2 regions of the Cellulomonas sp. ES6 genome follow, and region 2 is predicted to be linked to the other one. Evidence: predicted binding sites of a transcription regulator. Region 2 holds the regulator's gene; the other holds the start of a gene.
The links. Region 2 encodes HspR, which represses chaperone genes until heat shock. Its sites were predicted from a motif close to AAGTTGAGTCNNNNNGACTCAACTT; they were not measured.

Region 1 (15,577 bases), 430 kb from region 2:
GGGCTCGTTCACGACGGTCGCCCCGAGGGTCCGGCCGGCCTGCCAGAGCGCGACGGTCGCCCCCGCGGGGTCCGTCAGCACCGCCATCGAGCCGAAGTCCATGACCGGCGCCACCGGCACCTGCACCCGGGCGCCCGACGCCACGGCCCGCTCCTGGGTGGCGGCGGCGTCCGCCGTCGCGAGGAAGGTCAGCCACGCGACGGGTTCGTCCTCGCCGCCCGGCATGACGCCGCCCAGCGCCGCCGCGGGCCGTCCGGCCACGAGGCCCTGGCTGTAGAAGCCCGTCTCGGCCGGGCCGACGTCGAACGTCCAGCCGAGCAGGTCGCCGTAGAACCGGCGCCCCGCCTCGAGGTCGGGGACCCTCAGCTGCGCCCAGCAGGGAGTGCCGTCCGCCCAGGGCCGCTCGTGCACGCTCATGTCGTCCTCCGCGAGGCTCGGGGGCGGCGCCGCGTCGCCCCGACGGGCCCATCGAAGCAGCCGGCACCCACACGCGCGAAGGGCGCCCCGGCAGCGCGGCGCGCCCTCCCGCGCCGCGGCCGCCGGGGCGCCCCCGCCGGACCCCCGTCAGGCGGCGGTCCGCCCGAGGCCGGCGAACTCCCAGCCGGCGCCGCGCCACCGCGCGGGGTCGAGCTTGCCGCGGGCGTCGATGACGCGCGGCGTCGCGGTGAGCCCGGCGAGGTGCTCGGCGTCGGCCTGCACGAACTGGTCCCACTCGGTGAGCACCAGCACGACGTCCGTGCCCTCGACGGCCTCGTCCACCGACGTGGCGTAGGACAGCGTCGGGAACGACCGTCGCGCGGTGTCCCCGGCCTCCGGGTCGTACACCGTGACCTGGGCGCCGCGCAGGTGCAGCGCCGCGGCGACGTTGAGGGCGGGGGAGTCCCGCACGTCGTCGGTGTGCGGCTTGAACGCCGCGCCCAGCACGCCGATCCGGCGGTTGAGAACGGAGCCGCCGCAGGCCTGCACGGTCATGTCGAGCACCCGCTCGCGCTGGCCCATGTTGATCTCGTCGACCTGCTGCAGCAGGGCGGACGCCCGGTACGCCCCGAGCTCGTTCGCCCGGTGCATGAGGGCGCGGATGTCCTTCGGCAGGCAGCCGCCGCCGAACCCGAGCCCGGCGTCGAGGAACTGGCGGCCGATGCGCACGTCGTGGCCGAGCGCGTCCGCCAGCACGGTGACGTCGGCCCCGGCCGCCTCGCACACCGAGGAGATCGCGTTGATGAACGAGATCTTGGTGGCGAGGAACGCGTTCGCGCTGACCTTCACGAGCTCCGCGGTCGGCAGGTCCGTGACGACGACGGGCGTGCCCTCGGCGATCGGCCCGGCGTAGACCTGCCGCAGCGTGGCCTCGGCCCGGGCGGACGGCCCGCCGAGCACGATGCGGTCCGGGTGCAGCGTGTCCTCCACGGCCTTGCCCTCGCGCAGGAACTCCGGGTTCCACACCAGCTCGGCCGGCATGCCGGCGGGGGCCTCCTCGGCCACGAGCGTGCGCAGCCGGGCGGCGGTGCCGACCGGGACGGTCGACTTGCCGACGATCAGGGCCGGGCGCGTGAGGTTGCGGGCGATCGTCGTGGCGGCGGACTCCACGTAGGACAGGTTCGCCGCGTGGCTGGTGCGCATCTGCGGGGTGCCGACGCAGATGAAGTGCACGTCGCCCCACGCCGCGGCGGCCGCCAGGTCGGTGGTGAACCGCAGGCGCCCGGTCGCGAGGTGCTTCTCCAGGAGCGGGTCGAGCCCGGGCTCGTAGAACGGCACCTTGCCGGCGGCCAGCGCCTCGACCTTGCCGGCGTCGGTGTCGGCGCCCAGCACCTCGAACCCGAGCTCGGCCATGGCGACTGCGTGGGTGGCGCCGAGGTACCCGGTGCCGAAGACGCTGATGCGCAGCGGGGCGTCACCGGCGGAGGGCTCGGGGAGCGCCTCGGTGTCGGCGGTGGCGGAGAGGGCGGCGGCGGAGAGGGCGGAGTCGTGCATGGCGGTGCTCCTCACGGTGGGGCGCGGCGGGCGGGTGCGGGCGGTGCGGCGGGTCACGGGGTCGCCGCCGGGGTGGGCGTGGTGCTCGGCGTGGGCTCGGGCGTCGGCTCGGGCTCGGTGGTCGGCGCGGTGGTCGGCGCGGTCGTCGGCTCGGGGGTGGGGTCCGGGCCGGGCTCCGGCTCGGCGGTCGGCGAGGGCGTCGCGGACGGTGCCGCGGTCGCGGCCCGGGCCTGGGCGTCGGGTGACGCCGTGGCGGTCGCCGCCGCGCCGGTGGGCTCGCCCCCGAACCGGCGCGCCGGGTCGTCGAGCCCGGTGCGGAACGCCTCGAGGCTGTTCGCCCGGGAGTCCACGCGCCAGTCGTTCGTCGCGAGCTGGCCGTCCACGTACGTGGTGACGGCGAGGTTGAACCACGCGAAGCCGATCACGTCGTCGTTGCGCCCGGGGTCGAACCCCTGGAAGAACGACCGCACCCAGGCCGGCTTGGTGCCGCCGATCTCGGAGGCGCCGACCTCGGCGAGCAGGATCTTCTTGTCGGTGATCGAGCGGAGCTGGTCGAGCGTCCGGTCGAACGTGTAGGAGAACGTCGAGTCGTTCTCCGCCTTGTAGGGCGGCCGCTGGTAGCCGGAGACGCCGACCCAGTCGACGTACGCGTCACCGGGGTACAGGGCCTCGAGGAACGCGGGGGACTGGTGGGCGGCGGGCAGGTTGTTGACGATGTTCGGCGCCCACACCCAGATCACGTAGTCGTTCGCGCCGTTGGCCTCGAAGACGTCGTGCACGTGCTGCCACATCCGCACGTAGTCGCCGACGCCGTTGCCGTTGATCGGCGCGCCGGACCCGGTCTGCTCGGACCACGGGTACCAGACGCCGTTCATCTCGTGGTCCAGGCGGATCGCCAGCGGCAGCCCCGTGGCCGCGATGTCGCGGGCGTACTGCGTGAGGTAGGCGTCGAAGTCGCCCGCGATGATCTTCGGCAGGCTGTACTCCGGCTCCTCGACGACGTCGTTCTTCGACCCGATCGGCCGGGACTCCCAGGTGAGCATCGGCAGCATGCCGCGCTCCCAGGCGCGCGTCACGGCGTTCGCGCGGAAGTCCTCGTCCCAGCCGCCGAAGTACCCGACCATGTCCTGCGTGCGCCCGACGTCCTGCGCGGCGTCGTCGAACGTCGCCCAGTTGAACGGCGCCTGCTCGGTGTACATCCCGAAGTAGCGCTGGTCCGGGTCGAGCAGCGCGGCGCGGCTGGGGGCGGAGGGCTTGGTGGGCTTCTCCGGCGGGGCGGCGGGGTTCTCCGGCCGGGGCGGCGCGGGGTTGGCGGGCTGGTCGCCCGCGGACCCGGAGGCCGGTGCGGCGGCGGTCCCCCCGGCCGCCGCGGTGCCGCCGGAGCGACCCGACGACCCCGACCCGGACGACCCCGAGGACCCGGAGCGCGACGAGCCCCCCGAGCCGGAGCCGCTGCCGGCGGAGTCGCCCCGGGCGTCCCGCTCGGCCTGCGCGGCGGCGCGGTCCTGCTCGCCCTTCTTGCGGGCGGCCTGCTCGTCGGACAGCACGTCGCGCAGGGCGTCGGACTGGGAGCGGCTGGTCTCGAGCTGCGCCTCGAGCTCGGCGTTGCGCCGCTGGAGGGCGAGCTCGGCGGCGGTGGGCTCGGCGGCGTCGGACTCGTCGGCGCCCACGAGCGAGGAGACCGCGGGCGTGTTCCACACCACGAGCGTCACGGCGAGCAGGCCGGCGACGACGGCCGCGGTGGCGATGCGGGCGCGGACGGTCATCCGGCCCATGGTCGGTGCCCACCAGGCGGCGCCCGTCGGCGCGGCGGGGGTGGTCGGTGCGTCAGACATAGAGCAGCGCCTCCAGGGCGAACAGGATCACGGCGATGCCGTACGGGATCGCCGCGAGCGGGTTGAGCCGTCGGCGGGCGGGTGCGGTCGGGGTGGTGCGCGCCTCGCGGCGGCCGGCCGCGACGGGTGCCGCCGCGGGTGCCGCCGCGGGCGCGGCGTGCCGTGCGGGTGCCGCGGAGACGGCGGGCAGCGGGGCGGTCGCGTCGGCCTGGGCCAGCAGGCCGCCGTGCCCGGCGACGGCGTGCACCGGCGCGCCCGGGCCGGAGCCGTGGTCGCGCTGCGTGGGAAGCCCGCCCCGGTCCACCACGTCGACGGGCGCCGGCTGCGACATCAGGCCGAGCTCCGCCTCGAGGGACGGGCGGTGGTCGCCGTCGTCCTCGGCCGTGCCGGGGTCGCCGCCGGCGTAGGCACCGGCGCGGGTGCCCCACCCGGAGGCGTGCGCCATGCGCAGGAACCCGAGCAGCCGCACCGGCATGAGGAAGAACGTCGAGACGATGATGAAGACCGGGAGCCGGAAGAAGTCGCTCGGGACCTCCTGCAGGTGCCGGATCTGCCGGATCGCCATGGACAGCACCGACGACACGACCATCAGGGCGATGACCCAGAACCAGCCGGCCTGCGCGCCGTAGGTCGCCAGCATCGCCTCGTAGAGGTTGACGCCGGTGCCGCTGACCGAGCGGTACACCCAGCCGGCGATCGTCCCGACGAGCAGGAACGGCAGCACGATGTCGGCCAGGAAGAACACCGCGAGCACGGGCGCGTGGCCGAGCATCCACGGCAGCATCCGCAGGGTGTTGTACTGGCTGCCGCGCGCCCAGCGCAGCTGCTGCTTGAACAGCTTCTTCACCTGCAGCGGGGCGTCGGTGTAGACGAGGCTGGTGTGCTGGTAGACCGTCCGGTAGCCCTGCTTGAGCGTGAGGTTGGTCAGCGTGCGGTCGTCGGACACCTCGAGGAACACGCCCATGAACCGCTGGGTCATGAAGTCGTGCATGACCTCCATGAGGATGTGCCGGCGGAACGCGATGGTGCGTCCGGGCAGGCAGCCGACCTGGCCGAGGACGGACTGCGCGGGCATCGAGTAGAGCGAGCGCGAGTTCTCGAGCCAGTCGGCCCAGCGGGTGATCCAGGAGCGTGTCGGCTCGAGGATGCGCTGCCGGGTGGTGACGCCGCCGACGTTGGGGTCGGCGAACGGCTTGACCAGCTCCGACAGCGTGCCGGCCGTCCAGACGGTGTCCGAGTCGAGCAGCACGGTGACGTCGTACCGGGACATCTCGGTGCCGATCTTCACGGCGTTCCGCTTGCCCGGGATCGGGGTGTGGACCCACCGCACGAGCGGCGCGAACTCCTCGCAGACCTGCTCGAGGCCCGGGTTGCGCTTGCCGTTGATGACGACGATGACCTCGTCGGGGTGCTGCTCGGTGACCCGGCTCAGCACGTCCCGGAACAGGTCGAGCGGCTCGTCGACGACGGGGACGACGACGCTGGTGGTCTCGTGGTGCTCGGCGAACCACGGGCGGTACCGGCGGGACAGGCCGACCTTGAGCAGCCAGAGCGCCCACACGAGGCCGGAGAAGACGGTGAAGAGGTACAGCTCGGCCTGGTCGTCGAGCATGTGCCGGATCTGCAGGATGAAGATGAACATCGCTCACCTCGGCGCTGGAGGGGTGGAGCCAGCGGCGACGGTGACGCGGCGGAGGACGGGGGCAGCGGGGCGGGGAGGGCCTCCGCTGTGACTGGGGACGGCGGTCGGGCGTGACGGGTGTCACCCGTTCGGACGGGTGGCGACGTGGCGTCGGGGTCGTTCCTGTGAGTCGGTGGTGCCCCTCGTGGGAGTGCACTCAGCCTGTTGCGCGGCAGCGCCCGAGCGCAACTCGCCCGGGCCGATTGGGACCCGTGATGTGACGTGGATCACGCGCTGCCCGACCGGTATGTCCGGATATGCGCAGATCAGAGGTCCGGCAGTTCCGACATCGAGGATGTTCCGGACGGCTCGCGGAGGCGCTGGTCACGCACGAGGGGCGCGCGCCGCCCGGCCGCGACCCGCGGCCCACCGGGACGTGAACATCGTCACAACACGTGATGACGGCTGTCAGTGTCATGACACGGCGTGACGGCAGTCACGAGCGGGCGGTGCCCGGGCGCGCGGTGTCGTACCGCCCCGCACCGGCGCCCCGACTGCTCGACGCGCAGAGTTGAGCGGAATAGGCTCAACTTCGACCGGGTTGCACCGGAGGCACGCGGCGGCCCGACCGGGACGTCCGGACGCCACGCACGGAGGGGAACGATGGACGCGAAGCTCACCACCAAGTCGCAGGAGGCCATCGGCGACGCCATCCAGCAGGCGGCCGCCGCGGGGAACCCGCAGCTCGAGCCGGCCCACCTGCTGAACGCGCTGCTCGCCCAGGAGGGCGGCGTAGCGAACGGCCTGCTCGACGCGGTCGGTGCCGACCGCCAGGCGCTCGGCCGCGCCGTGCGCGCCATCCTCGTCGGCCTGCCCGCCGCGAGCGGCTCGTCCGTCGCGCAGCCGACGGCCTCCCGCGCCACGGCCACCGCGATCGAGGCCGCCTCGGCGGAGGCGCGCACGCTCGGGGACGACTACGTCTCCACCGAGCACCTGCTGCTCGGCCTGGCCGCCGGGCAGTCCGGCGTGGCCGACGCCCTGCGCGCGCAGGGCGCCTCCCGCGACGCGCTGGCCGCCGCGCTGCCGTCCGTCCGCGGGTCCGCGCGCGTCACGAGCCCGAACCCCGAGGGCACCTACAAGGCGCTCGAGCAGTACGGCGTCGACCTCACGCAGCGCGCCCGCGACGGGAGGCTCGACCCGGTCATCGGCCGCGACGCCGAGATCCGCCGCGTCATCCAGGTGCTGTCCCGCCGCACCAAGAACAACCCCGTCCTCATCGGCGAGCCGGGCGTCGGCAAGACCGCCGTGGTGGAGGGCCTCGCCCAGCGCATCGTCGCGGGCGACGTGCCGGAGTCCCTGCGCGGCAAGCGCCTCGTGTCGCTGGACCTCGCCGCGATGGTCGCCGGTGCCAAGTACCGCGGCGAGTTCGAGGAGCGCCTCAAGGCCGTCCTGGAGGAGATCACCTCGTCCGAGGGCGAGGTCGTCACGTTCATCGACGAGCTGCACACCGTCGTCGGCGCGGGCGCCGGGGGCGAGGGCGCGATGGACGCGGGCAACATGCTCAAGCCGATGCTGGCCCGCGGGGAGCTCCGCCTCGTCGGCGCCACGACGCTGGACGAGTACCGCGAGCGCATCGAGAAGGACCCCGCCCTGGAGCGCCGGTTCCAGCAGGTCTTCGTCGGCGAGCCGTCCGTGGAGGACACCGTCGCGATCCTGCGCGGCCTCAAGGAGCGCTACGAGGCGCACCACAAGGTGACGATCTCGGACGCCGCCCTGGTGGCCGCCGCCGCGCTGTCCGACCGCTACATCACCGGCCGGCAGCTCCCCGACAAGGCGATCGACCTGGTGGACGAGGCCGCGTCCCGCCTGCGGATGGAGCTCGACTCCTCCCCGGTCGAGATCGACGAGCTCCAGCGCGCCGTGACCCGGCTGGAGATGGAGGAGGTCGTGCTGTCCGAGGCGGACGACCCGGCCTCGCGCGAGCGGCTCGAGAAGCTGCGCGCCGACCTGGCGGACCGCCGCGAGGAGCTCGCGGGGCTGACCGCTCGCTGGGAGAAGGAGAAGGCCGGGCACAACCTGGTCGGCGACCTCAAGGCCCGCCTCGACGAGCTGCGCTCCACCGCGGACCGCCTGCTGCGCGAGGGCGACCTCGCGGGCGCGGCCCGGCTCCAGTACGGCGAGATCCCGGCCGTGGAGCAGGAGATCGCCGCCGCCGAGGAGCGGGAGCGCGCCGAGGAGACCGGCAGCGTCGAGGCGCCGATGATCGCGGACAAGGTCGGCCCGGACGAGATCGCCGAGGTCGTCGCCGCGTGGACCGGCATCCCCGCCGGCCGCCTGCTGGAGGGCGAGACCGCCAAGCTCCTGCGCATGGAGGAGGTCATCGGCGAGCGCCTCATCGGGCAGCGCGCCGCGGTCGCGGCCGTCTCCGACGCCGTCCGCCGGTCGCGCGCGGGCATCGCCGACCCCGACCGGCCCACCGGGTCGTTCCTGTTCCTCGGCCCGACGGGCGTCGGGAAGACCGAGCTCGCCAAGGCGCTCGCGGACTTCCTGTTCGACGACGAGCGCGCCATGGTCCGGATCGACATGTCCGAGTACGCCGAGCGGCACTCCGTCGCGCGCCTCATCGGGGCGCCCCCGGGGTACGTCGGCTACGAGGAGGGCGGTCAGCTCACGGAGGCCGTCCGCCGGCGCCCGTACTCGGTGCTGCTGCTGGACGAGGTCGAGAAGGCGCACCCCGAGGTCTTCGACATCCTGCTGCAGGTGCTCGACGACGGCCGCCTGACGGACGGCCAGGGCCGCACGGTCGACTTCCGGAACGTCATCCTGGTGCTGACGTCGAACCTCGGCTCGCAGCACCTCGTCGACCCGCTGCTCGACCCCGAGCAGCGGCGGGCGGGCGTGATGGAGGCCGTGCGCGCCGCGTTCAAGCCGGAGTTCCTCAACCGGCTCGACGACATCGTCCTGTTCGACCCGCTGTCGCTCGAGGAGATCGGGCGGATCGTCGACCTGCAGGTCGCGTCGCTCGCGGCGCGGCTGCGGGACCGGCGGCTCACGCTCGACGTCGACCCGGCGGCGCGCGAGTGGCTGGCGATCGAGGGCTTCGACCCCGCGTACGGCGCCCGGCCGCTGCGCCGGCTGGTGCAGCGCGAGATCGGCGACAAGCTCGCGCGGCTGCTGCTCGCGGGCGAGGTGCACGACGGCGACACGGTGCGCGTGACGCGCGCGCCGGACGGCGGCACCGGGCTGGTCCTCACGCGGGCCTGACGGCGGTGTGCGGGTGGTGTGCACGACCTGTGCACGCCGCCCGCGCCGCCGCGCCCCGGCGGGCCCGTGACGTCGGGCCGTGCGACCATCGGGGGCCATGGACACCGCCCTCGCCCTGGCCGCCCGCGCCGCCGCGCCCGCGTCCTCGCCCGAGCTGACCGGGCTGGCCGGCTGGGTGGTGAGCGTCGTCGAGGCGCTCGGACCCGCCGGCGTCGGCCTGCTGGTGGCGCTGGAGAACCTGTTCCCGCCGATCCCGTCCGAGGTCGTGCTGCCGGTGGCCGGCTACGTGGCCAGCCAGGGCGACATGCACGTCGGCTGGGCGGTGGTGGGCGCCACGGTCGGCGCGGTCGCCGGCGCCTGGGTGCTGTACGGCCTCGGCGTCTGGCTCGGCCGGGAGCGGCTGCGCCGGTGGCTGGAGCGGATCCCGCTCATGGAGGTCGAGGACCTCGACCGCGCCGAGTCGTGGTTCGTCCGGCACGGCGGCGCGGCGGTGCTCGTCGGGCGCTGCGTCCCGGTCGTCCGGTCGCTGGTGTCCGTCCCGGCCGGCCTGGAGCGGATGCCGCAGGTCCGGTTCCTCGTCTACACCGCGCTCGGCAGCGCCGTGTGGAACTCGGCCCTGGTGGTCTCGGGCTACGTGCTCGGCGAGCAGTGGGAGGACGTCGGCCACTACTCCGACTACATCAACTACGCCGTGTACGCGGCGATCGTGGTCATCGTCGTGCGGTTCGTGTGGACGCGGCTGCGCCGCCGCCGGCTCGCCGCGCGGGGCTGACCCCGCGCGGCGTCCCCGCCGTCAGCCGAACAGCTCCGCCATGGCGGACGAGTACAGGTCGGCGCCCTTGATGCGGCTCGTCTCCTCCGCCCCGAGGATGCGGTGCGCGCCGGCCTCGTCGACGACCTGCGAGGCGCCCCCGGTGCGGCCCAGCGGGAGCACGATCCGCTCGGGCGCCGGGGTGTAGGCCGCCGAGGGCGTGCCGCCCTCGACGAGCGCCCGGATGTTCGCCGCGACCACCGCGGCGTGGTCGCGCGCCGCGGAGGCCCGCTTCGACTCGCGCACGTCGGTGATGTCGCCGACCGCGAACACCGTCGGGAACCCCGTCAGCGCGAGGGTGTCGTCCACCCGCACCTCGCCGAGCCCGTTGCGGACGCCGGCCAGGTAGTCGCTCGCGGGCAGGTTGCCGTAGCACCGGAACCACATCTGCGCCTCGACGCGCTCGCCGGCCTCGGTGTCGACGACGAACGGCTCGTGCACCCCGACGTCCACCGGCGGCAGGTACCCGAGGCGGGACCCGAACAGGAACTGCACCCGGCCGTCGAGCTGGTCCCGGACGGCGGCGCGCAGCTCCGGCAGGTAGTCCTCGGAGGTCAGCGCGTCGTCGGCCTGGTCCACGACCGTGACCGCCAGGTGCGGGTAGGCGTCGAGCAGCTCGCCCACCAGCTCGAGCCCGACCGCGCCGGCGCCCACCACGAGCACGCGCTCGGCCCGCGCGAGGCCGTCGCGCATCCGGGCGAGGCGCGCCCGCGCGACGCCGGTGTCCGACTCGATGAACTTCGCGGGGAACGGGTACGAGGTGCCCGTGGCGAGCACCAGGTAGTCGGCGTCGAGGCTCGTGCCGTCGCCGAGCTGCACCCCGCTGGACGTGGCGCGCTCGACGCGCTGCTGCACGACGTGCCCGCGCTCGAGCAGCCGGTCGTAGCCGAAGAACACCCGCGACTCCCAGACCGGGTCGACCGCCGCCCGCAGCGCCGCGGAGGCGTGCACGAACGCGTCCTTGGGCTCCACCAGCACGACGTCCGCCACGTCGTCCAGGAGCGAGGCGACCCGCGCCCCGCCGTACCCGCCCCCGACCACGACGACCCGTGGTGCTGCCATGTCCCTGCCTCCGTCTCGCCCGTTCGTGGCGGCGCGCGCCGCGCCGCCGGGCACCAGCGTGCCACCCGCCCCGGTGTGCCGACCGGGACCCACGGCCCTGCCTGCCACGGCCGGCGTCAGGCCGCGCGCGCCTCCGCGACCAGGGCGTCGAGCCGCGCCAGGTCGAAGCCCGCCATGCCGAACCCGACGACCACGCGCACCGGCATGTCGCCGATCATCGCGAGCATCCCCGGGTCGAGGTCGGCGGTCGCGGACGTGAGCTCCGGCCCCAGCAGGCGTGCGCCGACCGGGTGGGCGAGCCACTCGTTCACCGTGGAGTCCGCGGTGACCTCGCTCCACAGCGGCTCACCGGTCACGGTCACCTCCGCCGTACCGCGGACGTCCCGCGAGGAGGCGCCGACCTCGACGACCGTGCGGCCGCCGCCGACCACCCAGCGCCGCAGGCCGGGGTGCCAGTACGACAGGTCGCGCGCGCCGAGCGTCACGGCGACCGTGCGGGACTCGCCGGGCTCCAGCGCGACCTTGGCGAACGCCTTGAGCTCCCGGGTCGGCCGGACGACCGCGGCGTCGGGGTCGCCCACGTACACCTGGACGGTCTCCGCGCCCGCGACCGCGCCGGTGTTCGTCACCGTCACGGTCACCTCGACGGACGAGGCCGCGCCCTCGCCGCTGACCTCGGCGCGGACGCCGGAGTACGCGAACGTCGTGTACGACAGACCGTGGCCGAACGGGTACGCGACGTCCAGCAGGCGGGTGTCGTACCAGCGGTACCCCACCAGGACGCCCTCGCCGTAGCGGACGTGGCCGGCCTCGCCCGGGAAGCTGCCGAAGGCCGGGGTGTCCTCGAGGCGGTGCGGGACGGTCTCCGCGAGCCGCCCGGACGGGTTCCGGACGCCCAGCAGCAGGTCCGCGACGGCCGAGCCGCCGGCCTGGCCGCCGAGCCACGTCTCCAGCACGGCGGCGGCGTCGTCCTGCCACTCCACGGTCACCGCGGAGCCGTTCGCGAGCACCACGACGACGCGGGGGTTGACCGCGGCGACGGCGCGCAGCACGGCGAGCTGGTTGGCGGGGAGCCCCAGGTGCGTGCGGTCGTAGCCCTCCGACTCGTCCGGGGCGGGCAGCCCGAGGAACAGCAGCACCGTCCCGGCGCCCCGCGCCGCCTCGACGGCCTCCGCCAGCAGCGCCGCGTCGTCCGCGTCCTGCGAGCCCGGCGCGCCGGCCACCGCGAACCCGGGCGCGAACGGCAGCTGGGTGCCGACGGCGGCGCGCAGCGCGGTCAGAGCGTCGTCGAGCCGCGTCGGGTTCACCTGCGACGAGCCGGCGCCCTGGTAGCGCGGCGTGCGGGCGAACTCCCCGATGACGACGGCCGCCGCGGCGTCCTCGCGGGACAGCGGCAGCACGGGGGTGCCGTCGACGGGGTCGTTCTTCAGCAGCACGGAGCCGTCGGCCGCCGCCTCGCGGGCCAGCGCGTGGTGCGCGTCGACGTCGACGGTCCCGGGGTCGGCCAGCGCGGCCTGCGCGCGGGCGACCATCGTGAGCACCCGGCGGACCGCGACGTCGAGCACCGCCTCGTCCAGCCGGCCGTCGCGCACGGCCTCCACGACCAGCGCGTCGGTCCGGCCGCCGGTCGCCGGCATCTCCAGGTCGAGCCCGGCGGCGACCGCCGCGACCCGGTCGACGACGGCGCCCCAGTCCGACACCACGAGGCCCTCGAAGCCCCACTCGCCGCGCAGCAGGTCGGTCAGCAGCCACGGGTTCTGCGAGGCGTACGTGCCGTTGACCCGGTTGTACGAGCACATGACGGTCCACGGCTGCGTGCGCGTGACCACGCGCTCGAACGCCGGCAGGTAGATCTCGCGCAGCGTGCGCTCGTCCACGTCGGCCGAGACGCGCATGCGGTCGGTCTCCTGGTTGTTCGCCGCGAAGTGCTTGAGCGACGTGCCGACGCCCTGCGACTGGACGCCCTCGACGAGCGCCGCCGCCAGGTCGCCGGCGAGCACCGGGTCCTCCGAGAAGTACTCGAAGTTCCGCCCGCACAGCGGCGACCGCTTGATGTTGACCCCGGGGCCCAGCAGCACGCCGACGGCGTTCGCGCGGGTCTCGACGCCCAGCGCCCGGCCGACGCGCCCGATCAGGTCCACGTCCCACGTCGAGGCCAGGGCGGTGGCCGGCGGGAAGCACGTCGCGGGCACGGAGCTGCCCAGCCCGAGGTGGTCGGCGCTCTCCGCCTGCTTGCGCAGGCCGTGCGGCCCGTCGGTGACCATCACCGGCGGGACGCCCAGGCGCGGGACGCCCTCGGTGTGCCAGAAGTCGGAGCCCGATGTCAGGGCGGCCTTCTCCTCGAGGGTGAGCTCGGACAGGACGCGGTCGATGTCGAACAGCGCGGGCGCGTCGGACACGCGGCACCTCCTCGTGCGGGGTCGGTCGGACCCGGCCGAGCCTAACGGCTATCCCGACCGTGCGGTAGGTATTGCTGCGGTCGAGGGGGGCCGGGCCGCGGCCGCCTGTGAGACCCTGACCCCAGGACGGGCCCAGCGGCGGGACCCAGCGGGACGCGGGGGAGCGGCAGATGGCGGTCGACGTGGAGCGCGGCTACGCCAAGGGCCGCGCCAAGCGGCGGGAGATCATCGACCGGGCGGTGACCCTGTTCGGGGAGGTCGGCTACCGCGGCGCCTCCCTGCGCGAGATCGCCGGGCGCTGCGGCATCTCCCACCCCGGGCTGCTGCACCACTTCCCGACGAAGGAGGCGCTCCTCCTCGCCGTGCTCGAGCACCGCGACGAGGTCGACAGCGTCTGGGTGGCCGGCGGGGACGACGACGACCCGGTCTCCGGCCTGCGGCGCCTGGTCGAGCTCGTGGAGCGCAACACCGGGCGCCGCCCGATCGTCGAGCTGTACGCGGTGCTCTCCGCGGAGGCGACGTCGGCGGACCACCCCGCGCACGACTACTTCCAGGACCGGTACCGCCGCGCGCTGGCCGCGGTCCGGTCGGCCTACGAGCGGGCGCGCGAGGCCGGCGCGCTCCGGGACGGCGTGGAACCCGGCACGGCGGCGCGGCACCTCGTGGCGCTCATGGACGGGCTGCAGGTGCAGTGGCTGCTGGACGACGGCGCCACGGACATGGTGGCCGTCGTCCGCGCCCACGTGAGCGCCCAGCTCGTCCGGCCGCTCTGACCTACCGGGAGGCGTCCAGCGCCGAGCCCGCCTCCGGGGAGGGCGGGACGAGCACGCACAGCCCCGTGCGGTCGCCGCGCGCCCACGACGACGCGCTCGGGGACCAGGCGACCATCCGGTAGCCCGCCGACTCCTCCGCCGCCGTCAGCTCGCACGCCGCCGACACCCGCGCCGCGGCCGCGTCCCGGCCGGGCCACGACGCGTCCCGGCCGAAGTCGTACTCCGTGACGACCTGCGCCGCGTGCACGTCCGCGCACGGCACCACGCGGACGCGGTCCACCGGGCCGTCCGCCGGCAGCTCCGCGAGGCAGCTGCCGGTCACGAGCTGCACGGCCCGCGCGTCCACCGGCTCCGCGACGTCCGCGGGCAGCGGCCGCGTGGCCAGGGCGGTGCCGACGCCGAGCGCCAGGAGCGCCGCCCACGCGAGCGTGCCGACGGCCCCGAGCGCGGTGCCCGCGACCGCGAGCCCCCGCCCGCGGCGCGTCCCGCCGCGCGTGCGCCGCAGCCCGAGCACCCCGAGCACCAGCGCCGCCGGTCCCACCCCCAGCACCCCGGTGACGAGCGCCGCCACCGAGACCCCGTCCGTGGCCGCCGGCGGCGGACCCCAGCCGGGCGCGTAGTACGGCTCGGGGTAGGCGTACGGATCCGCCACGTCAGTAGCCGGAGCCGTACGGGTCGACGGCGAACTGCGAGAACGCGAACACCATGAGCACCACCCACGCGAGCAGGCACGCCGTGATGACCGCTCCCACGACGATCGCGGCGATCGCCAGCCCGCGGCCCTGCGCGCCCGTGCGGCGGGTGCGGCGCAGCGCGGCGATGCCCATGCCGAGGCCCACCGGGGCCGTCAGCCCGACGAGGAACCCCGCGCAGCTGAGGATGAGCGCGGCGATCGCCAGCCCGTCCGTCGCGGGGGCGGGGGTGACCCAGGACGGCTGGCCGTACGGCCCGGCGGCGTACGGCCCCGCGGGGTACGGGGCCTGGGCGTACGGGCCCTGGGCGTACGGAGCGGCGGCGTAGGGGGTGGCGGGGTAGGGGGCGCTCGCGGCCGGGGACGGCGAGCCGCCGTACGGGGCGCCCGCGTACTGGGAGCCCGCGTACGGGTCACCCGCGTACGGGTCACCCGTCTGCGGCGCTCCCGGGTACGAGCCGCCGGGGTACGAGCCTCCCGGGTACGAGCCTCCCGGGTACGGGTCGCCCGTGGACGGCGGGGCGGTGGCGTACGGGTCGGCGCCGGAGCCCCCGACCGCGTACGGGTCCCCGGCTGCGGGGCCGGCGTCCTGCGGCCCGGGCGTCCAGCCGCCCGCGACCGGCGGCGCCTCGGGTGCGCCGTACGGCGAGGCGGGCGTCCACCCCGTCGCCTCGGGCGTCGGGGGCGTCGAGGGTGTGGCGGGAGGCTCGGAGCCGGGCGCGGGGGTGCCGGGGTCGGGCGTCGTCATGCGCAGAACCTAGCGGAGACGCGCGCCGTGCCGGGTCCGCTCCGGGCACCTCCACCCGCACGGTCGCCGGATCGCCCCAGGCGCCCCTGTCGCACCGGCGCCGGGTCGGCCGCTCGTCCCCGGCCGGCGGGCGCCGGGGTCGCCGTCACGCCGCGTCGGCGATGTCCAGCACCACGGGGACGTGGTCGGACGGGGCCTTGCCCTTGCGCTCCACGCGCTCGATGCTCGCGCCGGTCACGCGCACCGCGAGCGCGGGGGACGCCCAGGTGAAGTCGATGCGCATGCCCTCGTTCCGCGGGAACCGGAGCTGCTGGTAGTCCCAGTAGGTGTAGGTGTGCTCCGCGGGCAGGTGCTCGCGGGAGACCTCGGTGTAGCCGGCGGCGGCGAACGCGGCGAAGGCGT
Region 2 (15,577 bases):
CCCGCGGTCGCGTGGGGCGGCGACTACGCCGACCGGCCCGACGAGATGCACCTGGAGATCGTCGGGGACACGGACGTGGTGGCGGAGGTCGCGGCGCGGCTGCGGGGGTGAGCGCGCGTCAGTGGGATCCGGGCGGGCTCGCAGAGTGGTGGCTCTGAGGCTCGCGGGCGACAGGCCTGCCTCACGCTCTCGGACGGCTCTGCGGCGAGAGCCGTGGGCGCCATCTGGGGCTGTTTGTTCGTGGAGGCGGCGAGTGGGCTGGTACTGCAACACCTACTGCAAAACACGTGTCGCAGTAGGTGTTGCAGTGGCGTGTCACGTCAGTCGCCACGCTGCGCGGGGGTCTTTGGGTGACTGACCTTCCCACGTCACGAGGCCGGCGTCCTGCAGACGCTGAAGGTTCCGAGATGCGGTCGGCCTCGTGACGCCCACGGCGTCGGCCACCTGACCTGTGCCCAGCGGCCGCCCCGCGCGGCGCATCAGGTCGAGGATCTTCAGCGCGCCCGACGGCAGCGCGCTGCGGATCTCCGGCGCGAGAGCATCGGAGAAGAAGAGGGTCAGCTGCACGGATGCGGCGGTCTGCGTGTACAGGGGGTCGGTCAGCCCCCGGGCGCGCATCTCTCCGAAGATGCGTCTGATCCCCTCTCCGAGCTCTTGGGCGATCCCAAGGTCCGAGCACACTCGCGCGAGCCGGGGATTACGCGCATACCGGTTGATGTCGAGTGGCCGGGTGGGGTCCACGAGCCCGGGGAAGCGGCCAGGACTCGCGATCTCGAGCCGATTGGGGAAGATCTCCACCCGGACGTGATCACCGGCCATGCTGTAGGAGCGGTGCAGTACCGCGTTGACGAGCCCTTCGAGCCATGCATCTCGCGGCACCACAGGGACTGCTTCGAACCTCCCGCTGGTCCCCAGGGCGCGACGGTCCGGGATCATCGTCTCGATGATCTGCGCGGCGTCCGTGATCTGTCGCGGGATCGACCCTTCGCAGCGGATGTCGGCCGCGTCCTCGAGTGTCAGGCCAGAGCCTGCCCCTCGCTCGACGCCGCGATAGCGGAGGATGCGGACGTGTGCGTTCGGGAACAGGTCCTGGGGGTGGTTCGCGAAGAGGAGATACGCAGCAACGGTCAGGCGATCATCGCGGGTGAGCAGCCCTCGGGCACGGAGCATCGACTCCGGGGACGACGAGCCGATCGCCTCCTGGTACGCCGCCACCTCAGCAGCGTCGAGGTCCTCGGTCCGGGCGTCGACGGCTGTTCCATCGAAGGGCGCGCCACCGCGGTCGTACTCCAGCTCCTGACGCTGCGCGAAGCCCAGCTTCCGAGACTCGTCTCCGACGCGCAGGTAGCAGTCGCCGCTCGTCGTCTCGTGGACGCGGTCGCCCGGGTCCACCCGGAGCACGAGCAGGGTCTTCCCTTCGGGTGTGCTGAGCTGATCCGCCCGGACGCGAACAACAGGCTGGGTGAAGTCCTGGGCCGCTTGGCGTAGGTCGTTGAGGCGGGCAGCTGCGACACCGTCCACCGATCCTGAGTGGAGGCCCACGACGATGCAGCCGCCCTCCGCGTTGGCGAATGCAACGAGAGGGACGGCCAGGTCCCGCGGCGAGATTCGCCCCGACTTGCGCTCGAACCACTGACCTTCTGGCAGCGCGAGCAGGAGATCGACCGCTTCTTCGACGGGCTGCGCCAGGGCTTGGTCGACTTCGGCGGCGTACATGAATCTACTGTAACACTTTTACAGTACCTACGAGGCGCGAGGAAAGTTGGCAGAGGGCGGGCGCCGGGAATGCTCGGCCGCTCCCCAGGGTTGAGCCAGGTGGACTCAAGTCCGCCCGCCCCGAGTTGCCACAGCGCCCGGGCCGGCGCAGACTTGAGTGCAGCAGGCTCAAGGCGACCGGCCCCGCTCCGGGGTGCGCGGCGCCGGACCCACGCAGCACGACGAAGGAGCGACAGACATGGCACGAGCAGTCGGCATCGACCTGGGCACCACCAACTCCGTGGTCGCCGTCCTCGAGGGCGGGGAGCCCACGGTCATCGCCAACGCGGAGGGCGCCCGCACGACCCCGTCGGTGGTCGCGTTCTCGAAGACCGGCGAGGTCCTCGTCGGTGAGGTCGCCAAGCGGCAGGCCGTCACGAACGTCGACCGCACCATCGCGTCCGTCAAGCGCCACATGGGCACGGACTGGACGACCGAGATCGACGACAAGAAGTACACCGCGCAGGAGATCTCCGCCCGCGTGCTCGGCAAGCTCAAGCGCGACGCCGAGGAGTACCTGGGCGAGCCCGTGACCGACGCGGTCATCACCGTCCCGGCGTACTTCAACGACGCCGAGCGCCAGGCGACGAAGGACGCGGGCCAGATCGCCGGCCTCAACGTCCTGCGCATCGTCAACGAGCCGACCGCGGCGGCCCTGGCCTACGGCCTGGAGAAGGGCAAGGAGGACGAGCTGATCCTCGTCTTCGACCTCGGCGGCGGCACGTTCGACGTCTCCCTGCTCGAGGTGGGCAAGGACGACGACTTCTCGACCATCGAGGTCCGGGCGACCTCCGGCGACAACCGCCTCGGCGGCGACGACTGGGACAGCCGGATCGTCGACTGGCTGGTCGGCCAGGTGAAGAACTCGACCGGCGTCGACCTGGCGAAGGACAAGATCGCCGTCCAGCGCCTGCGCGAGGCGGCCGAGCAGGCCAAGAAGGAGCTGTCGTCCGCGACCAGCACCAACATCAGCCTGCAGTACCTCTCGATGAGCGAGAACGGCCCCATCCACCTGGACGAGAAGCTCACCCGGGCGCAGTTCCAGCAGATGACGGCCGACCTGCTCGAGCGGACCAAGGCGCCGTTCCACGCGGTCATCCGCGACGCGGGCATCAAGGTCTCGGACATCGACCACGTGGTGCTCGTCGGCGGCTCCACCCGCATGCCGGCCGTGGCCGACGTCGTGCGCGAGCTGACCGGCGGCAAGGAGCCCAACAAGGGCGTCAACCCGGACGAGGTCGTGGCCGTCGGCGCCGCGCTGCAGGCCGGCGTCATCAAGGGCGACCGCAAGGACGTCCTGCTGATCGACGTGACCCCGCTGTCCCTCGGCATCGAGACCAAGGGCGGCGTGATGACCAAGCTCATCGAGCGCAACACGGCCATCCCGACCAAGCGCAGCGAGATCTTCTCGACCGCCGAGGACAACCAGCCGTCCGTGCTGATCCAGGTGTTCCAGGGCGAGCGTGAGTTCGCGCGGGACAACAAGCCGCTCGGCACGTTCGAGCTGACCGGCATCGCGCCGGCCCCGCGCGGCGTCCCGCAGATCGAGGTCACCTTCGACATCGACGCGAACGGCATCGTGCACGTGTCCGCCAAGGACCGCGGCACCGGCAAGGAGCAGTCGATGACGATCTCCGGCGGCTCCGGCCTGCCGAAGGACGAGATCGACCGCATGGTCAAGGAGGCCGAGGCGCACGCCGCCGAGGACAAGAAGCGTCGTGAGGAGGCCGAGACCCGCAACTCCGCGGAGCAGCTCGTCTACTCCACGGAGAAGCTGCTCGCCGACAACGACGACAAGCTGTCCGACGACGTGAAGACCGAGGTGAAGTCGGCCGTCGACGACCTGAAGAAGGCGCTCGAGGGCGAGGACGTCGCGGAGGTCCAGGCGAAGCAGGCCGCCCTGGTGACCGCCAGCCAGAAGATCGGCGAGGCGCTGTACTCCGCGAACCAGCAGGCCCCCGCGGGCGACGCCCCGGCGGACGGCGCGGCCGACTCCGGCGCGTCGGCGCAGGACGACGACGTGGTGGACGCCGAGATCGTCGACGACGAGGGTGACAAGAAGTGACCGACGAGCCGACCCCGCAGGGGCGTGACCCGGAGGACGCCCCGCGCGTGACCGACAAGCGCCGCATCGACCCGGAGACGGGCGAGCTGCGCGAGCCGACGCCCGAGGAGGCGGTCCTGGCCGAGGCCGAGGAGGCCGCGACCGCCGCCGAGGAGGCCGTGGTGCTGGAGGGGCTGGTCGAGGCGCAGAAGCTGGCGGCCGAGCGGCTGGACGAGCTCCAGCGCCGGAATGCCGACTACTACAACCTCGAGCAGCAGTACTCGGCGTACGTGAAGCGGTCGAAGTCCGAGGCCCTCGCGGCCCGGGACCAGGGCGTGGCCGCCGTCGCCGAGGCGCTCATCAGCGTGCTCGACGACATCGAGCTGGCGCGCCAGCACGGCGACCTGGTCGGCCCGTTCGCGTCGATCGCGGAGAAGCTCGAGGGCACCCTCGGGCGGTTCGGGATCGAGCGCTACGGCGCGGCCGGCGAGCCGTTCGACCCGACGGTGCACGAGGCGCTCATGCACGGGCACTCGGCCGACGTCTCCGAGCCGACCGTGCAGCAGGTGCTGCAGCCGGGCTACCGCATGGGCGAGCGCATCATCCGCGCCGCCCGGGTGGCGGTCGTCGACCCGGAGGCGTGACGAGCAGGATGAGGGCCCGGCCGCGTGACCGCGCGGCCGGGTCCCGCCCGGCCCGGGCCCTGACGCGGGCCCGGACCGGTGGAGCAGAGCGGAGGGAGGCGTCGTGAGCGGGCAGGACTGGCTGGAGAAGGACTTCTACGCCGTGCTGGGCGTCCCCAAGGACGCCGACGCGGCCGCGATCAAGAAGGCGTACCGCAAGCTCGCCCGCACCATGCACCCGGACCACAACCCCGGGGACGCGGTCGCGGAGGCCAAGTTCAAGGAGGTCGGCGAGGCGTACGCCGTGCTGTCCGACCCCGAGCAGCGGCAGCAGTACGACCAGCTGCGGGCCATGGCCGGCGGTGCGCGGTTCCGCGCGGGTGCCGGTGGCCCGGGTGGCGCGCAGGCGGGCGGGTTCGAGGACCTGTTCGGCGGCGTGTTCACCGGCGGCGGTGGGTCGCGCGTGCGGTTCCCGCAGGGCGGCGGCGGTGCGGCGGGCGGCGGCGCGGGCGGTGCCGGCGGGTTCGAGGACCTGCTCGGCGGGCTGTTCGGCGGCGGCGGGTTCGGCCAGGCCCGCACGGCGCGCCGCGGCGCGGACCTGTCGGCGGTCACCACGCTGCCGTTCCGGCAGGCCGTCGAGGGCTCGACCGTGGCGCTCGGCGTCGAGGGACGCACCGTCAAGGCGCGCATCCCCGCCGGCGTCCGCGACGGCCAGAAGATCCGGCTGCGCGGCAAGGGCCGGCCCGGCGAGCACGGGGCGCCCCCCGGCGACCTCGAGGTCACCGTGCGGGTCACGCCGCACCCGGTGTTCGCGCTCGACGGCAACAACCTGCGGGTGACGCTGCCGGTCGCGTTCGACGAGGCCGCGCTCGGCGCCGAGGTGCCCGTGCCGACGCTCGACGGCGGCACCGTGCGGCTGAAGATCCCGGCCGGCACGCCGTCCGGGCGGACGCTGCGGGTCAAGGGCCGCGGCGTCACGACGTCGTCCGGCACGGGGGACCTGCTGGTCACCGTGCAGGTGGTCGTCCCGCAGCGGCTCAGCGCCGCGGCGAAGGAGGCCGTGCAGGCGTTCGGCATCGCGACGTCCGGCGAGGACCCGCGCGCCGAGCTGCTGGCGCGCGCCCAGGAGTGAGGCACCGCCGGGCGACCGGGGCCTGACGGTCCCGGTCGCCCGGCGCACGACGGCAGGAGGTGGTGGGGATGGTCTCGGAGGACGCGCAGGTCTACGTGATCTCGGTCGCCGCCGAGCTCGCCGGCATGCACCCGCAGACGCTCCGGCAGTACGACCGGCTCGGCCTCGTGCAGCCCGGCCGCACGCGCGGCCGCGGGCGGCGGTACTCCCTGCGGGACATCGCCACGCTGCGCGAGGTGCAGCGGCTCTCCCAGGAGGAGGGCGTCAACCTCGCCGGCATCAAGCGCATCCTGGAGCTCGAGTCCCAGGTCGAGCGGCTGCGCCGGCAGGTCGAGTACCTGCGGGCGTTCGCCGAGCCCGGTCGGCGCGTGTTCACCGCCCACCCCTCGGGCGACGTCGTGGCGATGGGGCCGCTCGGGCGCAGCCAGCGCCGGTCCGCCGAGCCCGCCGCGGAGGACCCGCGAGCCGCCGGCGCGCGCGGGGCGATCGTGCTCTGGCGGCCCTCCGGGCGCTGACGCGCGACGTCGCCCGGCGCGCGCCGGGCGACGTCGCCTACCGTGGCAGGCGACGGGCCGGACGGACGAGGCGGGCACGATGCGAGGCAGGACCCCGGCGGCGGGCGCCGCGCTGCTGCTGGCGGCGGTCCTGACGCTGCTCGGGTCCGGGCCGGCGGCCGGGAGCCCCGGCGGGCCCGGCGCCCCCCGCGACGCCGCGGTGGTCGCCGCCCGGCCGGCCGCGGCGACGACCGTGGACGGCGGCGGTCCGGCGGCGGACGGCGGGGGGTCCGGCGCTGACGCCGCGGCGCCCGAGCAGCCCGTCCCCACCCCGACGCCGACACCGACACCGGTGCCGACCACCGCGCCCGTGCCGACGCCCGACCCCACGCCGTCGCGCGCGCCGCAGCCGGAGCCGCGCCCGACGACCACGCCGACCCCCGTGCCGGAGCCGACCCCCGTCGCGCCGGGGACGCCGTCGCCCGCTCCGACGCCGACGTCCGTGGCACCCGGCGGGTCCGGGACGGACGACGACCGGCCCGCGCCCGGCCGGCGCCCCGCCACACCGCCCGCGGTCACGACCGCGACGACGCCGTGGGGGCAGCTGCTGGGCGCGCTGGCGGTCGTCCTCGCGGGTGCCGTCGCGGTCGTCCTGGTCTCCGCGCGCCGTCGGGCGGCTGCGGCCGCCGCCGCTGCCGCCGCGGCACCGCACGGGCCCGCGGCGGACCCGGACGCGGCGGGAGGCGGGAGCGCGGCCGCCGACCCCCCGGGGCCGGAGGAGGTGCTGCGCCTCATGGTCACCGCCGGCGAGGCGATGATCGACGCCGGCCACACCGTCTCCTCCGTCGCGGAGGCCCTCGACGACATCGCCGTCGCGCACGACGTCCGCGGCGCCGAGGTCGTCGTGCTGCCCACGGCGCTGCTCGTGTCGGTGCCGCAGGGGTCCGCCGTCGCCACCGCCGTGGTGTCGACGGGGCGTCGCCCGCTCGACCTGTACCAGGTGGACGACCTGGCGGACGTGCTGCGCGACGCCGCCGCGCCCGCGGACGCCGGCCCCCGCCCGACGCCGGGGTCGCTGATCGGCCGGATCGCGGACCTGCGCGCCGCGCCGCGGCCGTTCGGGCCCGTGGCCCGGCTCGCGGGCTACCTGCTGCTGTCCGTCGGCCTCGCCGCGCTGCTCGGCGGGTCCTGGGTGGACCTGCTCGTCGCCGGCGGGCTGGGCGTGGCCGTCGGCGCGGTGCAGCTCGCCGTGCCGCCGCTGTCCAGCGGCCCCCAGGTGGCGCTGACCATCGCCGCGGCGTTCGGGGTGGCGCTCGCGGTGCTGCTGCTCGCCCGCGTGGTGCCCGGCCTCGGCGTGCTGCCGTCCGTCGTCGCGCCGCTCGCGCTGTTCCTGCCGGGCGGCCTGCTCACCACCGGGGTGATCGAGCTCGCGGCGGGCCAGATGCTGTCCGGCGGCGGGCGGCTCGCGGCGGGCACCATGCAGCTCGCGCTGCTGGCCGGCGGCATCGTCGGGGCCGGCGCCCTCGTCGGCATCCCCGAGCTCGACCTCACCGCGTCGTCCCAGCCGCTCGGCCCGCTCGCGCCGTGGGCGGGGGTCGTGCTGTTCGGCGTCGGGACCGTCGTCTTCCGGTGCGCCCGGCCGCGGACCACCGGCTGGGTCGTCCTGGTGCTCGCGGTCGCCTACGGCGCGCAGGTGGTCGGCGGGACGCTGCTCGGCGGGGTGCTGTCCGCGTTCGTGGGTGCGCTCGTCATGACGCCGGTGGCGCTCGCGGTCGCGCGGTTCCCGTCCGGCCCGTCGCCGCTCGTGTCGTTCCTGCCGGCGTTCTGGATGCTCGTCCCCGGTGCGCTGGGCCTCGTGGGCGTCGCGACCCTGCTCGACGGCGGCAGCGGGGCCCTGTCCACCCTCGTGTCGACGGCGTCCACGATGCTCGGCATCGCGCTCGGGGTGCTGCTGGGGCTGTCGGCCTCGCGGGCGCTGCCCGGCCTGCCGCACCGGCGCGGCGGCGACGGCCTGCCGGGCACGGCGGTCGTGGGGCGGCGGGTGCCCGTCGCGGCTGCGGGAGCCTCCGCGCCCGGTGCCGGTGCACGCGCGGCCGACCGCGCGGCCGACCAGGCGGACGACGGGGTGGCGGCTGACCGGGCGGGCGGCGGGGGTGTCGCGGACGCCGACCGCCGCGGTGCGTCGCCGGGCACCGACCCCGCCGCGCCGCCCGCCCCCGACACTCCGCGGATCTGACCGCCCCGCCGCCGGTCGGCCGGGGGTGTTCGGATCCGTTCGTGCGGGCGCGCCGGGCGTGTCCGTGCGAACGGATCCGAACGCGGCCAGGGGGTGGGGGGAGGGGGTCGGGGCACGCGCGCGTCCGGTCCGCGACACGCCGACGGGCGCGACACGCCGGACCCGGATCACGTCCGCGGCGGGCGTGCGCGTCGTCGTCCACAGGTGGACCCGGGTGTGGGTGACCTGGGGACGACGAGGGGCTCGCTGTGGACGACGCAGCAGGTCCCGCGGGTCGCCGTCGGGCGGGCTGTGTGTCAGTGGTCGGTCGTAGCCTGTGGATGAAGCCGGACACCACGACTCCGTGCACAGCCTGTGGAGAACGACACGCGTGTAACACCAGCACTTGTGGTCCCTTGCCGGACGCACCACTAGGTGTAGTGTTCTGACTCGCCGCTCGACGCGGGGCCCCGGCCACCGGGAGACCCGCCGACGCGGCCCAGGACGAGCACCACCAGCAGTGCGGGGCGGGCGCGGGGGCGCACGTACCAGCGAGGCCTTTCACACCGGGGAGACACGATGACCATCACCGTCTACAGCAAGCCGTCGTGCGTCCAGTGCAACGCGACGTACCGCGCCCTGGACAAGGCCGGGCTGGAGTACGAGGTCGTCGACATCACCGAGGACGCCGACGCGCGTGACTACGTCATGTCGCTCGGCCACCTGCAGGCGCCCGTCGTCGTGGCGGACGGCCACCACTGGTCGGGCTACCGCCCCGACCAGATCAAGGCGATCGCCGACCGCGCCGCGGTCTCCGTCGCCTGACGTCGCCGCCCGCCGCCCGCTGACCCGGGCGGCCCGGCCGCGACCCTGCACGATCCACGATCCGACCGGGGCGAGGGGGATCGACGAGCGATGAGCTCACTGGTCTACTTCTCCAGCGTCTCGGAGAACACACGCCGATTCGTCGACAAGCTGGACATCGACGCCGCGCGCATCCCGCTCCGCCCCTCCGAGCCGTTCCTCCGCGTCACCGACCCCTACGTGCTGGTGGTCCCGACGTACGGCGGCGGCAACGAGGGCGGCGCGGTGCCGCGGCAGGTCGTGAAGTTCCTCAACGACGCATCGAACCGTTCCCTCATCCGCGGCGTCATCGCGGCGGGGAACACCAACTTCGGCGCTGCCTACTGCATCGCCGGGGACATCATCGCCGCGAAGTGCCAGGTCCCGTACCTGTACGCCTTCGAGCTCATGGGAACGACCGAGGACGTCACGCGCGTCCGAGAGGGATGGGGACGATTTTGGCAGCGACAGTCACGGATGCCGGCCTGACCGACGGCACGCAGGTCGTCACCATCACGCCCGAGATGGACTACCACTCGCTCAACGCGATGCTGAACCTGTACGGGCCGAACGGCGAGATCCAGTTCGACAAGGACCGGGAGGCGGCGCGGCAGTACTTCCTGCAGCACGTCAACCAGAACACCGTCTTCTTCCACGACCTCGAGGAGAAGCTGGACTACCTGGTCACGAACAAGTACTACGAGGCCGAGGTCCTGGCCCAGTACGACCACGAGTTCATCAAGCGGCTCTTCAAGCACGCGTACTCGAAGAAGTTCCGGTTCCAGACGTTCCTCGGCGCGTTCAAGTACTACACCTCGTACACGCTGAAGACGTTCGACGGCAAGCGGTACCTGGAGCGGTTCGAGGACCGCGTCGCGATGGTGTCGCTGACGCTGGCGGCCGGCGACGAGACGTTCGCCCTGCAGCTCGTCGACGAGATCATCTCCGGCCGGTTCCAGCCGGCCACGCCGACGTTCCTCAACCTCGGCAAGGCGCAGCGCGGCGAGCCCGTGTCCTGCTTCCTGCTGCGCATCGAGGACAACATGGAGTCGATCGCGCGCGGCATCAACTCCGCCCTGCAGCTGTCGAAGCGCGGCGGCGGCGTGGCGCTGCTGCTGTCGAACATCCGCGAGCACGGCGCGCCGATCAAGCACATCGAGAACCAGAGCTCCGGCGTCATCCCCGTGATGAAGCTGCTCGAGGACTCGTTCTCGTACGCGAACCAGCTCGGCGCGCGCCAGGGCGCCGGCGCGGTGTACCTGCACGCGCACCACCCCGACATCATGCGGTTCCTCGACACCAAGCGGGAGAACGCGGACGAGAAGATCCGCATCAAGACCCTGTCGCTGGGCGTCGTCATCCCGGACATCACGTTCGAGCTGGCCAAGAACAACGAGGACATGTACCTGTTCTCGCCGTACGACGTCGAGCGCGTCTACGGGGTGCCGTTCGCGGACGTCAACGTCTCCGAGAAGTACCGCGAGATGGTCGACAACGGCGAGATCCGCAAGAAGAAGATCAACGCCCGCGACTTCTTCCAGACGCTCGCCGAGCTGCAGTTCGAGTCCGGCTACCCGTACATCCTGTTCGAGGACACGGCGAACCGCGCGAACCCGATCAAGGGCAAGATCACGCACTCGAACCTGTGCTCCGAGATCCTGCAGGTCTCGACGCCGTCGACGTTCAACGAGGACCTGTCCTACGCCGAGGTCGGCCGCGACATCTCCTGCAACCTCGGCTCGATGAACATCGCGCTGGCGATGGACTCCCCGGACTTCGGCCGCTCGGTCGAGACGGCGATCCGCGCGCTGACCGCGGTGTCGGACCAGACGGACATCGAGTCGGTGCCGTCCGTGAAGAAGGCGAACCGCGGCGGCCACGCCATCGGCCTCGGGCAGATGAACCTGCACGGCTACCTGGCGCGTGAGCACGTCTACTACGGCTCCGACGAGGGCCTGGACTTCACGAACATCTACTTCTACACGGTGGCGTACCACGCGATCCGGGCGTCGAACCTGCTGGCGAAGGAGCGCGGCCAGGCGTTCCTCGGCTTCGAGGACTCGACGTACGCGTCCGGCGAGTACTTCGCCAAGTACGTCGAGGGCACGTGGGAGCCGCGCACCGCCCGGGTGAGGGAGCTGTTCGCGACGGCCGGCGTGCACATCCCGACGCAGGACGACTGGCGGGCGCTGGCGGAGTCGGTGCGCGAGCACGGGCTCTACAACCAGAACCTCCAGGCGGTCCCGCCGACGGGCTCCATCTCGTACATCAACAACTCGACCTCCTCGATCCACCCGATCGTGTCGAAGATCGAGATCCGCAAGGAGGGCAAGATCGGCCGGGTCTACTACCCCGCGCCGTTCATGACCAACGAGAACCTGGACTACTACCAGGACGCGTACGAGATCGGCTACGAGAAGATCATCGACACGTACGCCGAGGCCACGCAGCACGTGGACCAGGGCCTGTCGCTGACGCTGTTCTTCAAGGACACCGCCACCACGCGCGACATCAACCGGGCCCAGATCTACGCCTGGCGCAAGGGCATCAAGACGCTCTACTACATCCGCCTGCGGCAGATGGCGCTCGAGGGCACCGAGGTCGAGGGCTGCGTGTCCTGCATGCTCTGAGCGACCGGCGCCGGCCGGGCCTGCGGGCCCGGCCGGCGCGTCGGTCCCCGGGTGCAGGATGGGGAGCAGGACGTCGCGGGCCCCGGCCCGCAGCCGCGGTCGGCGCGGCGAACCACGACACGACGATGGAGCAGTGATGGCGGAGAAGCTGAAGTTGATCGACCGCGTGCAGGCGATCAACTGGAACCGGCTCGAGGACGACAAGGACCTCGAGGTCTGGGACCGGCTCACGGGCAACTTCTGGCTGCCCGAGAAGGTGCCGCTGTCCAACGACATCCAGTCGTGGGCGACGCTCACCGAGACCGAGAAGCAGATGACCACCCGGGTGTTCACGGGCCTGACGCTCCTCGACACCATCCAGGGCACGGTCGGCGCGGTCTCGCTGATCCCCGACGCCCTGACCCCCCACGAGGAGGCGGTGTACACCAACATCGCGTTCATGGAGTCGGTGCACGCCCGCTCCTACTCCTCGATCTTCTCGACGCTCATCTCCACGCGGGAGATCGACGAGGCGTTCCGGTGGTCGGAGGAGAACCCGAACCTGCAGCGCAAGGCCGAGATCGTCCTCAACTACTACCGGGGCGACGACCCGCTGAAGCGCAAGGTCGCCTCGACGATGCTCGAGTCGTTCCTGTTCTACTCCGGCTTCTACGCGCCGATGTACTGGTCCTCGCGGGCCAAGCTCACCAACACGGCCGACCTGATCCGCCTGATCATCCGCGACGAGGCGGTGCACGGGTACTACATCGGCTACAAGTTCCAGAAGGGCCTGGAGAAGCTCACCGCGGCGGAGCGCCAGGAGCTCAAGGACTACACGTTCGAGCTGCTGTTCGAGCTGTACGACAACGAGGTGGAGTACACCCAGGACCTGTACGACCCCCTGGGCCTCACCGAGGACGTCAAGAAGTTCCTGCGCTACAACGCCAACAAGGCCCTCATGAACCTGGGCTACGAGGCGCTGTTCCCGCGCGACGAGACGGACGTCAACGCCGCGATCCTCGCCGCCCTGTCACCGAACGCCGACGAGAACCACGACTTCTTCTCCGGGTCGGGCTCGTCGTACGTCATCGGCAAGGCCGTGAACACCGAGGACGAGGACTGGGACTTCTGATCCCGGCCTGACCCGCGCACCGACGACGACGCCCCGGACCCTGGTGGGTCCGGGGCGTCGTGCGTCCCGGAGCGCTTGCCGGGGAGCCGGCTGGTGTCCGCCGGACGGCTCGTCCGGGGCCTCAGCTTCCGGACCCGGCCCCGATGACGGCGACGACCACGGACCCGATCGCGGTCCACGCCAGCACCGTCCACGGCATCAGCATGCTCACGCGTCGCGGGGCCGCCTCCTCGCGCGGGCCGACCACGGGGTCGGCGGTCCGGCCGCGACGCCCGAGGACCACCTCCGCCCCGATGCCGGTGGCGAGCAGCAGGAGGCCGGCGACCAGGGCCGCGGGTGCGGGCAGCTGCGCGATCGGTGCCTCGATGCGCAGCAGCAGCGCCGCCGGGACGAGCGCGGCGGTGACGCCGGCGCCGACGGTGACCGCGGCGACGACCGGCCTGCGGACGATCAGCCCCAGCACGCGGTCCGCGTGCCGGACGAGGAGCCCGCACCCGGCGGCCACGACCGCCAGCATCGCCACGAGGCCCCAGCTGAGCGTGACGTCGCCGCCCCGGGCGGTCTCGCCGACCGCCGTGATGACGGTGACCATGCCGAGGATCTCGGCGGCGAGCGGCGCGAGGTGCGGCCACCACCGCGTGCGCGGGGCGGGCAACGTCTCGGCGACCGTCCGGGCGTAGGCGACGGGGTCTCCGAAGGCGACGTGCTCGGGCTCGCCGCTGTCCCGGCAGTGGACGTCGATCTCGGCGAGCGCGTCGCCGATGCGCTCACCCGGGACGTCGCGCAGCCGGGCCTCGAGGACGAACGCGTCGACCCAGCCCGGGTCGACGGCGGGCGCGATCTGCTGGGCGCCGGTCGGGCGGCGGGTGTCAGGCACGGGGGTCCTCTCCTCCGGGGGCGGGTGCGGCCAGGTGGGCGTCGACGACCGCGGCGAAGCGCGTCCAGCGCGCCACCAGGTCGAGCAGGTGGTGGCGCCCCTCCGGGGTGATCTCGTAGTACTTGCGACCCGGACCGCCCTCGCCGGCGCGCCACTCGACGGTCACGTGCCCGGCGGCTTCGAGGCGACCGAGCAGGGGGTAGAGGGTGCCGCCCTTGATGTCGCCGATCCCGGCCCCGGCGAGGCGGGTGGCGATGGCGTACCCGTACGTCGGGCCGTCGGCGAGCACGCGCAGCACTGCCTGCGGCAGCACCCCGCGGAGCCACTCGCCCGGCCACTCGCGTTCGTCGGTCACGTCTAGATCGTATGGCTGACTAGATCGGGAGGCAATCTACCGGGGTCGCCGGCCCGCGGACCTGTGGTCCCGGCTGCCCGCCTGCGTGGTCTGGGAGACTCGCCCCACACGACGAAGGAGGACCCGAGGGTGGAGCTCGACCTGGCGACGGCGCTCGCGGACGGCCGCACGGAGTACGACAAGATGGTGGCCGGCGACTGGTACCGCTACCGGTTCGGGCCCGAGCTGGCGGACATGACGACCAGCACGCAGCGCACGTGCCGCCGGATCACCGCCCTGTACGACGAGGACCGGCCCGCGGCCGAGAAGCTGTTCCGCGAGCTGCTGGGCACCGTGGGCGAGGGCGTCGACTTCCGGCCGCCGTTCTACCTGGACTACGGGCACCGCCTGCACCTCGGCGACCGGACGTTCGTCAACGCGGACCTCCTGACCCTCGGCGGCGGTGAGATCCGGATCGGCGCGGACGTGCTGATCGGCCCGAGCGTGCGCCTGTACACGCCGACGCACGTCCTGGACCCCGAGCTGCGCCCGCAGGGGTGGGAGCGGGTCTCGTCCATCACCATCGAGGACGGCGTCTGGCTGGGCGGCAGCGTCGTGGTCTGCCCGGGCGTGACGATCGGCGCCCGGTCGGTGGTCGGCGCAGGGTCCGTCGTGACGAAGGACGTGCCGCCGGACGTGGTCGTGGCGGGGAACCCCGCGCGCGTCGTGCGCTCGCTGCTGCCGGAGGGCTGACCGTCCGTCGCCGTCAGATCTCCGAACGGTCCCGCACGCCTGCGCCCGGCCGTTCCGGCCGCACAGGTCACTAGCCTCACCGCCAGACCGACGCGGACGCCCACGACGGCGCGGTGAGCTGCCGTGCCCGGCGTCCCGACGCGGCCGCGGCGCGAGCCGGACCGTGGGTGACCGGCGTGACGGAGGGCGACCGCCGTCCGCCTCACCCGCGTCCGTCGTCACGCTCCGCTCTGCTGACGGCGTGAGAGACGAGGGACGGCCCATGAGCACGAGGACCTGGTGGCGGGACGGGCTGGTCGCGGTGGTGACGGCGGCCGTGCTGGCGCTCGCCGGAGCGCCGGCGGCGGGGGCCGCGGACGGCGACGGGACGGACCCGGCGGCGACGGCGTCGATCTCGGGGACCATCGTGTTCCCCGAGGGGCTCCAGGAGGGGTACTCCGAGGGCTTCGACATCCAGGCGTGGACCGTGGACGGCCAGGAGCCGTGGACGTACGGCAGCACGTCGGGCTCGGGGACCTCGTTCTCGATCCCGGGGCTGCGTGCCGACCAGGACTACGTCGTGTCCCTCTCGTTCTGGCACGACGAGCTGGCCGACGGGCTCTGGGCGGGTCCGGGCGTCCCGCCCGTGCGGGCGGTGGCGGCGGCCGTCGCGGTCCGTGGCGGGACGACGGACCTCGTGGTCGAGGCGCTGAAGAAGGCGTCACCGACGAGCATCTCCGGCACGCTGACGCTGCCGCCCGAGGTCGCGTCGGTCGACGGGACGCGC

Region 1: a site for HspR is predicted at 5,996-6,020, ahead of clpB (ATP-dependent chaperone ClpB). Genes of this name have one in related genera too.

The regions. Positions count from the first base shown of each region.
Region 1 is NZ_CP125655.1:3,010,930-3,026,506, forward strand. It holds gene P9841_RS14010 (VOC family protein) at 1-417, opposite strand, end outside; gene P9841_RS14015 (UDP-glucose dehydrogenase family protein) at 565-1,971, opposite strand; gene P9841_RS14020 (glycoside hydrolase family 26 protein) at 2,025-3,737, opposite strand; gene P9841_RS14025 (glycosyltransferase family 2 protein) at 3,799-5,448, opposite strand; gene clpB (ATP-dependent chaperone ClpB) at 6,091-8,691, shown strand; gene P9841_RS14035 (DedA family protein) at 8,789-9,463, shown strand; gene P9841_RS14040 (FAD-dependent oxidoreductase) at 9,485-10,564, opposite strand; gene P9841_RS14045 (aryl-beta-d-glycosidase) at 10,681-12,963, opposite strand; gene P9841_RS14050 (TetR/AcrR family transcriptional regulator) at 13,134-13,736, shown strand; gene P9841_RS14055 (DUF4190 domain-containing protein) at 13,738-14,388, opposite strand; gene P9841_RS14060 (DUF4190 domain-containing protein) at 14,390-15,175, opposite strand; gene P9841_RS14065 (exodeoxyribonuclease III) at 15,321-15,577, opposite strand, start outside.
Region 2 is NZ_CP125655.1:2,581,081-2,596,657, forward strand. It holds gene P9841_RS12000 (M15 family metallopeptidase) at 1-111, shown strand, start outside; gene P9841_RS12005 (ATP-binding protein) at 316-1,716, opposite strand; gene dnaK (molecular chaperone DnaK) at 1,955-3,820, shown strand; gene P9841_RS12015 (nucleotide exchange factor GrpE) at 3,817-4,443, shown strand; gene P9841_RS12020 (DnaJ C-terminal domain-containing protein) at 4,547-5,554, shown strand; gene P9841_RS12025 (heat shock protein transcriptional repressor HspR) at 5,623-6,069, shown strand; gene P9841_RS12030 (threonine/serine exporter family protein) at 6,149-8,284, shown strand; gene nrdH (glutaredoxin-like protein NrdH) at 8,843-9,088, shown strand; gene nrdI (class Ib ribonucleoside-diphosphate reductase assembly flavoprotein NrdI) at 9,179-9,595, shown strand; gene nrdE (class 1b ribonucleoside-diphosphate reductase subunit alpha) at 9,631-11,736, shown strand; gene nrdF (class 1b ribonucleoside-diphosphate reductase subunit beta) at 11,873-12,847, shown strand; gene P9841_RS12055 (hypothetical protein) at 12,969-13,724, opposite strand; gene P9841_RS12060 (PadR family transcriptional regulator) at 13,717-14,079, opposite strand; gene P9841_RS12065 (sugar O-acetyltransferase) at 14,209-14,811, shown strand; gene P9841_RS12070 (hypothetical protein) at 15,074-15,577, shown strand, end outside.